DNA from 2 places in the Acidovorax sp. LjRoot74 genome. Region 1 is predicted to be linked to the other one. Evidence: predicted binding sites of a transcription regulator. Region 1 holds the regulator's gene; the other holds the start of a gene.

Evidence for each region. Region 1 encodes FliA, which starts transcription of late flagellar genes. Its sites were predicted from a motif close to CTAAAGTTTNNNNNNNNNNNGCCGNTA; they were not measured.
Region 2: a site for FliA is predicted at 2,079-2,105, ahead of ACSQ3O_RS06490 (flagellin). Genes of this name have one in related genera too.

What each region holds. Positions count from the first base shown of each region.
Region 1 covers NZ_CAXUTI020000001.1:4,988,039-4,991,413, forward strand. The annotation lists gene flhF (flagellar biosynthesis protein FlhF) at 1-317, shown strand, start outside; gene ACSQ3O_RS23670 (hypothetical protein) at 310-1,107, shown strand; gene ACSQ3O_RS23675 (RNA polymerase sigma factor FliA) at 1,135-1,851, shown strand; gene ACSQ3O_RS23680 (hypothetical protein) at 1,925-2,323, opposite strand; gene flgM (flagellar biosynthesis anti-sigma factor FlgM) at 2,342-2,665, opposite strand; gene flgA (flagellar basal body P-ring formation chaperone FlgA) at 2,759-3,375, opposite strand, start outside.
Region 2 covers NZ_CAXUTI020000001.1:1,402,287-1,405,661, reverse strand. The annotation lists gene ACSQ3O_RS06495 (Na/Pi cotransporter family protein) at 1-476, shown strand, start outside; gene ACSQ3O_RS06490 (flagellin) at 543-2,000, opposite strand; gene ACSQ3O_RS06485 (LysR family transcriptional regulator) at 2,195-3,124, opposite strand; gene ACSQ3O_RS06480 (NAD(P)H-binding protein) at 3,243-3,375, shown strand, end outside.

The sequences.
Region 1 (3,375 bases):
ATGGCGATACGCTGGACGATGTGCTCACCGCCTTCAAGACCGACGGCTCGCAGCAGGCCATCCTGTCCAAGGTGGACGAGGCCGTGAAGCTGGGGCCCGCGATCGACGCGCTGATCCGCCACCAGATGGTGCTGCGCGGCGTGACCAATGGCCAGCGTGTGCCCGAAGACTGGGAGCGTGCCAACGCCCAACAGCTCATCAGCACCTCGATGCGCGCCCCGGCCAAGTCGGCGTTCGACCCCAAGGCCACCGACCTGAACTTCTTCTTCTCGCACTCGCCCGACACCATCACCGAGGGGGGACTCGTCGATGCTTGATCTGGGCTTTCACCAGGCCGCCGGGCTGCACAGCTTCACACCCCAGGCCGAGCTGCGGATGCTGGCCGTGGCCAGCCAAGGCAACACCGGCAGCGGCCTGGAAACACTTTGGCAGATCTGCGCCAGCCTGCAGCGGCTGGGCTACCCCGTGGTGGTGCTGGACGGCACGGCCTACGAGACCGACGACAGCCCAGGCCTGCTCCACCTGCTGCAACACGCTTCATGGAACGACGGCGCCCACCTGAACCTGGGGGCCACGGCATCCTCGCTTGCCGTGATCCCGGCGGCCAAGGGCTTGCAGCACCTCAGCCGCACAGCGGGTGATAGCACGCGTTCTCCCATGGAGGGCTTGCTGCCCTACTTCCGAACCTACGGCCTGATGGTGATCCACGCCCCCGCCGCCACCCTGGGGCCCCTGCTGACCCACACCGCCACGGTGCCGCTGGTGGTCATGGGCGGCGGTGCGGCGGGTGTGATGAACAGCTACAAGAGCCTCAAGCAGATCGCCCTGCACACCGGACTGCCCTGCATGGTGGCCGCTTTGCTGCACAGCAACACGGCGGCAGAGCGCCGCAAGGCCCAGTCACAGCTGATGACGCTGCAGGCCTGCGCGGAGCGCCACCTGGGCGGGCCCGTGCGGACCACCACCATCGCCACCCAGAGCCCCCAGGAGCTTCAGCGCCTGGCCTTGCAACTGCTGGAAAATGCGGGCACCATGAACGGATCGCTGACTGCGCTACCCACCAGCAACCTGACTGGCATGCCTGCGCATTTTGTCCGGAGCCATTGATCTGATTTGTCCGGAGAAGTTGATCTGATGTACACCGCCAAAGGCCAGCTCGATCGTGATGCGCTGATCCGCCAGCATGTCCCGCTGGTCCGGAGAATTGCGCACCACATGATCGCCAAGCTGCCGCCCAATGTCGAACTGGATGATCTGATCCAGGTCGGCATGATGGGCCTGGCCGAAGCACTTTCGCGCTACGAAGTCGCCCAGGGCGTGCAGTTCGAGACCTTTGCCACCCAGCGCATCCGGGGCGCAATGCTCGACGAACTGCGCGAGGGCGACTGGATGAGCCGCAGCTCGCGCAAGAGCCAGAAAGACATCGAGCACGCGGTGCACCGGCTGGAGCAGAAGCTGGGCCGCAGCCCGCTCGAATCAGAAATCGCCAGCGAAATGGGCATGAGCCTGCCCGACTACCAGAACCTGCTGGGCAAGGTCCGGGGCACCCAGTTGGTGTACCTGGAAGACATGACCCATGGCAACGACGATGACGACGGGTTTCTGGACCGTCATGCCGCCGATGCCGATGCCGACCCGGTCGAGTTGCTGCGCGACCAGCGGCTCAAGATGTCACTGGTCAACGCCATCAAGAGCCTGCCCGAACGCGAGCAGCACATCATGGGCATGTACTACGAGCACGACATGAATCTCAAGGAGATCGCGGCGGTGCTTGGCGTAACGGAATCCCGGGTGTGCCAGTTGCACAGCCAGTCCATCGCCCGCCTGCGCGCCAAGATGCGCGCGCATTGATACCCCGCACGGCCGCCCCACAACGCCCCGTGCACCTGCCAGGGCAGCGCTGGAGCGGAGCATCACAGCCCAGTCAGCCCGCAGAACGGTAGATACGCGCCACGCCTGGCTTGGCTGCGCGCGTTGACAGCCCGTCTCCATAGGTCGATGCGGCATTGGAGGGTGGCAACAGGCCCGCTACCTGGCGGTCCGTCACCCCAGACAGGCGTGCCAAGTTCTCGCGCTGCACCACCAGCATGTCGCCGATGGCCGCCACCCGCTTCTGCGCCGCCGCAGGCAAAGGCAGCCCCTGCGCAGCGGATTGCTCCAGCACCCGCGCAAACTGGGCCGCTGCGTCACGCAGGGCCACACTGTGTTGTTCCAGGGAGGAGGGATCTGCCGCGAGAAGAGCGGCGGAGACTTTATCGATCAGCTGTTCGACAGCCGAGAGGGATTCTTCCAGCGACATGGCGCATTGTGCGATGGATCGCACCAGCCTGCCAAGTGGGGCTCAACCCCGCGAACGGGTCAGGATCTCCTGGGCGTTGGACAACATCTTGTCGGCGATGGCCTCGGCATCGACGGAGAACGACCCTTTTTCAATGGCCGCGCGGACGGCCTTGACCTTGCCCGCATCAAAATCCCCTGCCACGCGGGAGGCGGGGTTCAGGCTTTGGGCGGCGATGGAGACCGTGACGGGCACACCGGCGGTGGACGCAGCGGCCAGGGCGTCTTTGGTTGCTCCTTCAGCAGCGCTGGCAGGACTTTTGGCTTGCTTGGCAAGCCCCGTCTGCGCCAATGCGCCCGGGAGTTCCGGTTTTTGACCTATCTTCATCGCTCTCTCCACCACCCCGCATGATGTGGGGCACAGTAGCAATGTTTTCGACCCGTTTGGCCCGGACTTTAGCCATTTATCACCGAGGCGTCATTAAAGAGTGACGTCCACCGTCCCACCTTCATTGACAATTCCGCTAACTATTCGACCATTATCCATGCGGATGCGCACAGTTTGCCCCACAGCACCTGCAGACAGCGCCTGACCTGCCGACGTGACTGCATAACCAAGCCCCTGGGCCACCACCTTCACCTGGGCCCCCGCGCGGAACAGCTGGGGGGCCCGCACCATGCTCTGGCGCAAGGCCTGGCCCGCCACCAACTGGCGCGCGGCCACCTGCCCCACCCAGTGATCCGGATTGGCCATCACCGGTGCGGTTTCGGCGGCCCAGTCCACCTCGGCCTCGGTGGCGTCGTTGGCAGTGAGGACCGCACCAGGCGCCACATTGCCGGTCAACACCCATGCCGGGCCAAACGCCTTGATAGTGACCGGCAGAAACACGTTCCAGGCGGTGGCGCCCTCCACACATCGCAGCCCCAGGCGGGTACGCCCCCACAGACGGGACCCGGCGGGCAGGTAGGGCTCCACGCGTGCGCAAGGCGCCAGCCGTAAACGCGAATCCAGTGAGCCAACGCTCACTTCCATGCGCAAGGGCAGACCGGTGGGTGCGCTGCGCGCCAGGGTGTCATCCAGCCAGCGCTGGGTCAGGG
Region 2 (3,375 bases), 3.6 Mb from region 1:
CGCTGGACGAGCGCGAGGGCCGCCGCTGGGCGGACATCATCAGCTTCACCATCAACATGGAGCAGATCGGCGACATCATCGAGCGCGTGCTCATCGACATCGAGGACAAGAAGATCAAGAAGGGCCGCCAGTTCTCGGAAGCCGGCATGGAAGAGATCAACGAGTTGCACGCCCGCCTGATCGACAACCTGCGCCTGGCGATGAGTGTGTTCTTGAACGGCAGCGTGCGCGATGCGCAAAAGCTGCTGGAAGAAAAAGCCCGCTTCCGCGACCTGGAACACGCCTATTCGGCCACCCACCTCGCGCGCCTGTCGGACAACACGGTGCCCAGCATCGAGACCAGCTCGCTGCACATCGACCTGATCAGCGAGCTCAAGCGCATCAACTCGCTGCTGTGCTCGGTGGCCTACCCCATCCTGGAATCGGCCGGCGCACTGGCGCCCAGCCGGCTCAAGACGATGGTGGACCAGGGCTGAGAAAAGAGAAGCAGAACACCTGCTGGCGCCCGCCCGTGCCCTGCGACAAACAGGGCCACGATGGGGCTAGCGCAGCAGGGCCAGCACGCCTTGCTGGTTGGCCTGGGCCACCATGGCCGTGCCCGCCTGTTGCAGGATTTGCGAGCGTGACAGGTTGGCGGTTTCGGCCGCGAAGTCAGCATCCAGGATGCGGCTGCGCGAGGCTGACAGGTTTTCGGATGTCACCTGCAGGTTGCTGATAGAGGTTTCGAAACGCGATTGCAGTGCACCGAGTTTTGCGCGCTCGCCATTGATGAAGGCCAAGGCCGAGTCCACCGTTTTGAGTGCGGAGGTCGCTGTTGCAAAAGTCGTTACATCCAGAGTTGACACGGTCTGGAGAGACGACGCTCCAGCACTTGCCATGTTCGTCGTCGTAGGCGTGATGGAGAACGATTTTTCGGAATCGAGGGTGACATAACCCATGGTTCTCGCGTTATCCGCCGTGCCGTTGACAGCCAGCACAACAGGCGCCCCCACGTTGGCGCCACCCCCATCCAATTTCTGCACGGATACCGTCCCGGGGTTCGGGGTGTTGGTGTCCGATATCAGGATGTCATTGCCCTTTGCCTGAGTCAGCAATACGCGGGAGCCATTGGAGTTCAACGCAGCGGTAATCCCCGTCTTCGCGGACTGATCGTTGACCGCCGTGACCACCGCAGCCAAACCGTCGGCCGTGTTGCTGGACGACAGGGTGAAGGAGATCATGTTCAACATGGTGTGGTCCGTCGACACGCCGATCAGGTAGGAGCCTGCCGCGCCAAAGGCTAGGCTCACCTCGGTGCGTGCTGTGGCCCTCACACCGGTATCTGCCTTGACAGCATTCATCGAATCGGCAATTTGCGACGCAGTGGCCACCGACCCCACAGCAACCGTCTGGCCGCCAGCGAATCCATTCACCGTCAAAGTACCCGCCAGCAAACCGGCGTAGTTGTTGTTGGGGTTCGTAGGAGGGCCCATGGCCACGGCCTGGTTGTTGCCGTATGCGTTGGTACGCAGGTTACCCGTGGCCGCCACGATGGTCTGATTGGCGTTGGCACCCACCTGGAACTGCTGGGTGCCGAATGTGCCATCCAGCAGCCTGGCGCCGTTGAATTCTGTGGTCTGCGAGATGCGGTCCAGTTCGGACACCAATTGGCCCACTTCCTGTTGCAGGGCCTGCCGGTCGCCAGCGCTGTTAGAGGCGTTGGCCGACTGCACTGCCAGCTCACGCACACGTTGCAGGATGTCGCCGGATGCCTTCAACGCACCTTCGGCGGTTTGCGCCAAGGAGATACCGTCATTGGCATTGCGAACAGCCTGGTTCAGGCCCCGGATCTGGCTGGTGAAACGCTCGGAAATCGCCAAGCCGGCAGCGTCGTCCTTGGCGCTGTTGATGCGCAGGCCCGACGACAGGCGTTGGATAGAGTTATTCAGCGAGGTCTGGCTCATGCCCAGGTTGCGCTGGGCCGTCAGCGATGGCACGTTGGTATTGATTGTCGAAGCCACGTGGATTCCCCGCCCATTCCGCTCGCTGGAGTTTTCGTGTTGTTGTGTGGAGCGCGGCAGAACCAACGCTTGACCTTGTTTCGGCCAGGCCAGAGCGAACTTGAGGTGCTTTTGGCGCCGCTGCGGGTATCCCCGGCTCCCGTATCTTGCGAAGTACAGAGTCTGGGGGCATCGGCCTCGGAGAGAACAGACCGTCAGGCCGCCACGCCCACCCTCTCCTCAGCCAACCCCGTGTACTGCAGCAGCCCCGTCACCAAGGCATCAAACGTGTACCTGCAGCGCGGACTGTTGCGCAGGTCTTCGTGCATCACCACCCAGGTGTCCAGCCCGGCACTGAACTGCGGTGCCAGCAGGTGCACCAGCTGCGGTGTGCGCCGCGCCAGTGCCACCTGGCATATGCCGATGCCGCCGCCCGCACGGATCAGTGCCAGCTGGGCCAGGTCGCTGTCGCTGCGCAGGGCAAAGTCCTCGTGGCGCCACGGGGGAAGCAGCTTGCGCGCGGCGCGGATGAACGGGGTTTCCTGGTCAAAGCCGATCAGCCGGTGGTGCGCCAGGTCTGCCAGTGATGTGGGTGTGCCCTGGGCCTGCAGGTAGGTGGCATGGGCGTGCAGGCCCAGCGCCACCACGCCCACGCGGCGGGCGATGAGGGCCTCCTGGCGGGGCTCGGTCATGCGGATGGCGATGTCGGCCTCGCGGTGGAGCAGGTCCTGCACGCGGTTGCTCAGCGCCAGCTCCACGGTCAGCCCGGGGTGCCGGGCCTGCAGCTGGGCCAGCAGCGGGGGCAACACTTCCACACCCATCACCTCGCTGGCCGTCACGCGCACGGTGCCCCGCACGCCCTCGCCATGACCGCTGGCCGCCCGCGCCAGGGCCGCCGCCGAATGCTGCATGGCCTCGGCATAGGGGCGCAGTTCCCGCGCAGCGTCGGTGGGCAGCAGGCCCTGCTGCGAGCGGGTGAACAGGGTGAGCCCCAGGGCTTGCTCCAGCGCGGCGATGTGGCGTCCCACCGTGGGCTGGGTCACGCCCAGGGCCCGGGCCGCACCCGACAGCGAGCCTTCGCTGAGCACACCCAGGTAGGAGCGGTACAGCTCCCAGCCAATCGATTCTGTAGTGGGTTGAGTCATACATAAATGTATAGCTTCACCTTTGTTTTAAGCAATTTTCTTTTGCCAAGCACCGCTTCACACTGGCGCCCATCACCACGGCAACGGCCACATCCATGGCCACACAAGGAGCACTTTCATGGCACAAGGCAACAAGGTTCTGGTTCTGGGCGCCACGGGCGGCATTGGCGGCGAGGTGGCACGCCAGTTGCGCGACCGGGGGTGGGAGGTGCACGCGCTGCACCGGGGCGTGGCGCAGGCCCGCGAGCAGC